2 regions of the Bradyrhizobium australafricanum genome follow, and region 1 is predicted to be linked to the other one. Evidence: predicted binding sites of a transcription regulator. Region 1 holds the regulator's gene; the other holds the start of a gene.
The links. The regulator LexA, encoded in region 1, represses DNA repair genes until DNA is damaged. The targets are predictions, from matches to a motif close to TGTTCNNNNTGTGTTCNG.
Positions count from the first base shown of each region.

Region 1 (3,207 bases):
GCCCTGTCCGCCGTCCTCGCCGGCGCCGAACCGCTGCCGGAGGAGATGGTCGCGCTCGATGCCGCCTACCACCGCACGCTTGCGCACGACCTCGCGGCGCTCCGCACCCAGCCGCCGCAGCCGATGTCGGCGATGGACGGCTATGCGGTGCGCGCCGCCGATGCGGCTGATCTAAAGGCCCGGCTCAAGGTGATCGGCGAAGTCGCCGCCGGCCGGCCGTTCGAGCGGACGGTCGGCGCCGGCGAGGCGGTGCGGATCTTCACCGGCGGCGTGATCCCCAATGGCGCCGACGCGGTGATCATCCAGGAGGACACCGCCGTCGACGGCGACCACATCACGATCACTGAGGCCGCCAGCGTCGGGCGGCACATCCGCCCGGCTGGGGTCGACTTCCGTGCGGGCGAGGTGCTGCTCGCCGGCGGCAGCCGCCTGTCCGACCGCGCGCTGTCGCTGGCGGCCGCCATGAACTATCCGGAACTTGCGGTGCGCCGCCGCCCGAAGGTCGCGGTGCTGGCGACCGGCGACGAGCTGGTGATGCCGGGCTCGCAGCCCGGCCCCGGCCAGATCGTCTATTCCAACGGCTACGCGCTGCGAGCGCTGGCGCGCGCCGAGGGCGCCGAGACCGTCGACCTCGGCGTTGCCGCCGACACGGTGGAGGCGACCACGGCGGGCATCCGCCGGGCGCGCGAGGCCGGTGCCGATGTCCTGATCACGACAGGCGGCGCCTCGGTCGGCGACCACGATCTCGTCAAGCGGTCGCTGGAAGCCGAGGGCGTCGACATGACGTTCTGGCGGATTGCGATGCGGCCCGGCAAGCCGATGATGCATGGCCGGCTCGGCGCGATGCGGGTGATCGGCCTGCCCGGCAATCCGGTGTCGTCCTATGTCTGCGCCTTCCTGTTCCTGGTGCCGTTGATTCGGGCGCTGAGCGGCCGGAAAGTGATTCATCATCGCCGCACGAGCGCCCTGCTCGGCCGCGACCTCGCCGCCAACGACCAGCGCGAGGACTATCTGCGTGCACGGCTCGAAGCGCGCGAGGACGGCACGTTGATCGCAACGCCGGTGACGCAGCAGGACTCGTCGTTGCTCGGGAATCTCGCTGCGGCACGGGCACTTCTCGTGCGCCCGCCGTTCGCGGCGGCGGCCGTCGAAGGCAGCGAATGCGAGATCCTGACACTGCCCGAATAGGGTTTTCGCGCCCCGCCGATTGTGCGTTGCCCGACACGTTCACCGGAAATTAAGTGGTTGCGGAACACATATCGAACATATAGTGTCCGTTCATGATTTGTTTCTAGTACTGGTGTCTACAATCGGGAAGCCGCGTGGAAGCAGGTGCATCGAGCGCATGCTCATGAGGTCAGGCCCGGCCTGCAGGCCCCACCAGAAGAGTCTCGGAATCGAACGACGCTATCAACCGGGGGAATACTCGAGATGCTCACGCGCAAACAGTACGAACTACTGCGTTTCATCAATGAACGTCTGAAAGAGGCCGGCGTACCGCCCTCCTTCGACGAGATGAAGGATGCGCTCGACCTGCGCTCGAAGTCCGGTATCCACCGCCTGATCACTGCGCTGGAGGAGCGCGGCTTCATCCGCCGCCTGCCGAACCGCGCCCGCGCCATCGAGGTCATCAAGCTGCCCGAACTCTCGGCCGGCGGCGGCAACGGTCGCCGCGGCTTCACGCCCAGTGTCATCGAAGGCACCCTCGGCCGGCGCGCCAGCACGCCGCCAATTGCCGAGGACGACGGCAATCGTCCGGTCGCGGTCCCCGTGATGGGCCGGATCGCCGCCGGTACGCCGATCGAGGCGCTGCAGACCCGCAGCCACACCATCAGCGTGCCGCCCGACATGCTCGGCGCCGGCGAGCACTACGCGCTCGAGGTGCGCGGCGACTCGATGGTCGATGCCGGCATCCTCGACGGCGACATGGCGCTGATCCAGCGTAACGACGTCGCCAATACCGGCGACATCGTGGTGGCGCTGATCGACGAGGAGGAAGCCACCCTGAAGCGCTTCCGCCGCCGCGGCGCATCGATCGCGCTCGAGCCGGCCAACACCGCCTATGAAGTGCGCATCCTGCCGCCGAACCGGGTCCGCATCCAGGGCAAGCTGATCGGCCTTTATCGCAAATACTGAATTGCAAATACTTGCGGCGGCCGGGAACGAGCAACACGTCGGATCGTTCCTTGCATGATAGTGTAGCGTACGGCCTGCCCGATGCGCTCCGATACCTCTCGCGCAGCGTCGCGTGTTTGTGATCGGAGCGATCTCGGACCAGTCGTACAATCGCCCAGAAACGAGCAGACGCTCGTTCGCTATCGTCCACTCTGGTAGAGGCCCTAATGCCTCAAGGAGAGGCACGGGTCGCTACCTCGAAATGAGGAGCCATCCGATGTGTGACTATAGTCTGCACGCCGTGGCATCGCGCCCCGCCATTGTCGGAGAGACGCTGATCACGACGACGTTCCGCGGCACGTCGACCCGCGGCTTTGCTTCGGAGAATGACCCCACTGTCGCGGTCTGCATGCTGCCGGGCACCGAGCTCGTTTTCGCCGAGAACGTTCGCTACGACAGCCGCTGGATCTGGACCAAGACGCTGAACTATCGCGTCGGCGTGTTCAACGAAGTCGAGCCCGACGTGCCTGATCGGCATCATGACGCGGTCGAATTCCCCGACGGCAGCCATGTGCTGGTGACCCAGCTGGTCGAGGGACAGCGCGTTAGCGTGCTGCAATTGCCGGCGCTGCATCCGCCGGTCGAGCAGAAGCCGAAGGTTGTGGAGCGGCGGCCCTCCGCATTCGCAACGCTGTTTTTGGGTTGAGCGCATCGTCGCCGCGGAATGAGCTGTTCGGCGGCGGATGACCTAAGCAATTTCGGGCGACCCCGGACTCCCGCTTCCGGGGCGCAGAAGGAGATTTGCGTCGGCCGGCACCTTGGCGCATCATCGGGCACGGAGGACGTGCGCGGTGGTCGATAAGGTCACATGGCAAAAGGCTGGACGCGTCACGGAACCGGGCCGCTACATGTTCCGGTTCGGTTGGCTGACGGTAACGGCCGACGACCTGAAAGTCTGGGAGCAATTTCCCGAGGCTTCCTTCACCCTCGTCAAGAAGCCCGACGCCGGCCCCGACTCCGACGAATACCATCTCGGCCTGTTCGAGCTGCCGAGCGCGCCCTTGCCGGACCACGGCTAATCATCGCCCTGCA
Region 1 is NZ_JAGKJL010000042.1:48,782-51,988, reverse strand. It holds gene J6525_RS30735 (molybdopterin molybdotransferase MoeA) at 1-1,188, shown strand, start outside; gene lexA (transcriptional repressor LexA) at 1,432-2,136, shown strand; gene J6525_RS30725 (hypothetical protein) at 2,393-2,821, shown strand; gene J6525_RS30720 (hypothetical protein) at 2,967-3,194, shown strand; gene J6525_RS30715 (ComEC/Rec2 family competence protein) at 3,191-3,207, opposite strand, start outside.

Region 2 (3,207 bases), on a different contig from region 1:
CCGTTATTGGCCCAGACGGTGCCGGACGGCGGCAGGAATTGCAGGCCCCAGCCGGTGCGTTCCTTCTGGTAGTTCGCGAGGAAGGTGATCGTGGTGCCCTCGTTCGGCTTCACGGTGACGGCGGGTGCGATGAATACGCGATTGTCATTGGTGTAGTCGACCTGGGTCTCACCATCGCGCGCGACGCCGGTCAGGCGCCACAGCACCGTTCCTTCCTTGTTGGCGCGGCCGCCGATGTCGAACTCGCCCTGATAGCGGTTGAAGCTGCCGCCGGACAGCGACACTTCCCCGAACTCGCGCGCGGTCGGCAGCTTGCTGACATAGTTGAGGATGCCGCCGGTGCCGCTGCCGCCGAACATCGCCGAGGATGGCCCCTTCAGGACCTCGAGGCGCTCGGCTCCGTACGGATCGAGCCCGAGGAAGTGCACATAGTTGCTGCTCGGCAGCCGCAGGCCGTCGAGATAGAGGCCCGGCATCGTCATGTCGAAGCCGCGGATCTGCAGGCCGCCGAAGCGGGTGTCCGAGCCGCCATTCACGTCGCCGCTGACGCCTACGGTGTAGCGCAATGCCGCGCCCACCGATTCCGCACCCTGGTTCCTGATCTGGTCCGTCGTGACGACCGAGATCGATTGCGGGATTTCGATCAGCGGCGTGTCGGTCTTGGTCGCCGTGCCCGAACGCGTGGCAACGAACCCGACCACCGGACCGCCGGCTCGCTCGCCGGCGCCGGCACCGGATCGTGCCGCCGCTTGCGGCGTCGCCTGCTGGGATCGAGCCACGCGGTTGGCGCGGCTCGCGCGTGCGGTCACCGGACGACGAACCGGTTTTGCATTCGCAGTGATCGCGCGCTGCTGAGGCGCGTCCACGCTCACCGGCGGCAGTTCCGATTGCGCGTCGGCGCGTTCGGTCGCGACTCCGGCGGCAAGGACGGCGGCGGTACACAGACCGATCGTTCGCAGCGCTGGATGTTGACGGGTGGAATGCGAAACAAGTCGATCGATCACGCGAAGGCGCCCCTGATATCAGCCTGGATGGATTTGTGATCCGGCTCTACAGCGCGGGGCTCGCGAGTACAGACCTCGGCAGTTGGAATAGATCGAGACTGCGCGCGCGATCAGTGTGCGATCACTGAAGCAGCAAGGAAATCGACGACGCGCTGCGACAATAAGCGCGCGATGCTCGTCGTGCTGGAATGATTCTTGAAAATGATTCCTGCAGTTGTCGACGACGCGAGCTGTGTTCGATCGCGCGAGGCGCGCGTCATCGCGAGTGACGCCTGACGCTTCCGCACCGGCGGAAGCGGATGCGCCGCGCGGTGAATTGGCGCCGCGAATGTTCCTGTAATGTTCTTGCACTCGTCGCGCGGTTCCGCTACCCTCGATTGCGGAAGATAGGGGCAGCATGGTTCAGCGCGTTTCCACCGTCGCATTCGAGGGGATCGAGGCCCGCGCGGTCGACGTGCAGGTCCAGGTTGCGCCGGGATTGCCCGCATTCGCGATCGTCGGCCTGCCCGACAAGGCGGTGTCGGAAGCCCGCGAACGCGTGCGTTCGGCGCTGATCGCCTCCGGCCTCGCGCTTCCCGCCCGCCGCATCACCGTCAACCTCGCACCCGCCGACCTGCCCAAGGAGGGGAGCCATTACGACCTGCCGATCGCGCTCGGCCTGATGGCGGCGATCGGCGCGATCCCGCCGGATGCGCTGAACGGCTTCACCGTGCTCGGCGAGCTCGGGCTCGACGGCTCGCTCGCGCCGGTGGCGGGCGTGCTGCCCGCGGCAATCGGCGCCAATTCGCGCGACGAGGGATTGATCTGCCCGGCCGCCTGCGGTTCGGAAGCCGCCTGGGCCAGTCCGGACATCCAGATCATCGCGGCACAATCGCTGATCCAGATCGCCAACCACTTCAAGGGCACGCAGGTGCTGTCGCGCCCGCAGCCGAAGGTGCACGAGCGCGAGGAAGCGCTGCTCGACCTGCGCGACATCAAGGGCCAGGAGAGCGCGAAACGTGCGCTCGAAATCGCCGCTGCCGGCGGTCATCATCTGCTGATGATCGGCTCGCCCGGCGCCGGCAAATCGATGCTGGCGGCGCGACTGCCCTCGATCCTGCCGCCGCTGTCGCCGTCGGAGCTGCTCGAAGTCTCGATGATCGCCTCGGTTGCCGGCGAGATCCGCGACGGCGCCTTGACCGCGCGACGCCCGTTCCGCAGCCCGCATCATTCCGCCAGCATGGCCGCGCTGACCGGCGGCGGCATGCGCGCCAAGCCGGGCGAGATCTCGCTGGCGCATCAGGGCGTGCTGTTCCTCGACGAATTGCCGGAGTTCGATCCGCGCGTGCTGGATTCGCTGCGCCAGCCACTGGAGAACGGCGAGGTATCGGTGAGCCGGGCCAACCACCGCGTCACCTATCCGGCGCGCTTCATGCTGGTGGCGGCCATGAACCCGTGCCGTTGCGGCCATGCCTATGAGCCCGGCTATTCCTGCAAGCGCGGCCGGCTCGACCGCTGCACCGCCGACTACCAGATGCGGATCTCCGGTCCGCTGATGGATCGCATCGACCTGCGGATCGAGGTGCCCGCCGTGACCGCGGCCGATCTGATCCTGCCGCCGCCGGCAGAGGGATCGGCCGAGGTCGCCGCACGCGTTGCGGCCGCGCGCGACATCCAGCTCGCGCGCTATGCGGCGGCCGGCATGCCGCATGTCCGCACCAATGCGGAAGCGCCGAGCTCGCTGCTCGAGACCATCGCGCAGCCCGACGCGCATGGGCAGAAGCTGCTGCGCGAGGCCGCCGACACCATGCACCTCACCGCGCGCGGCTATCACCGCGTGCTGCGGGTGGCGCGCACGCTTGCCGATCTCGACGGCGCCGAGACGATCGGCCGGCTGCACCTTGCCGAAGCGCTGTCCTATCGTGCATTGGCCGACGATCTGCGCCGCGCCGCGTGATCCGAACCGCAGCCATGACCCGATTCGTGCCGCGATGCCCCGCGTCAACGCGGCGGTAACGAGTTTTGTTTACGCTCCGCAAACCATAAGCACCGCGATCGGCGGCAAGCTTGGGTCGAGCGAGTTGTGTCATGTTGCGTTTGAAGATTTTGACCTCGGTGGTCCCTCTTGCCGTGGCCGCGGTCCTTGCCCGCGCCGAGTTCCTGCCGGGCCCGCGGCCCTGCATCGAGGTGGGTGGCGCCACGATGCAGATCGCATCGATCCCCT
Region 2 is NZ_JAGKJL010000003.1:284,219-287,425, reverse strand. It holds gene J6525_RS04875 (TonB-dependent siderophore receptor) at 1-701, opposite strand, end outside; gene J6525_RS04870 (YifB family Mg chelatase-like AAA ATPase) at 1,402-2,940, shown strand; gene J6525_RS04865 (hypothetical protein) at 3,072-3,207, shown strand, end outside.
Region 2: a site for LexA is predicted at 1,334-1,351, ahead of J6525_RS04870 (YifB family Mg chelatase-like AAA ATPase). Genes of this name have one in related genera too.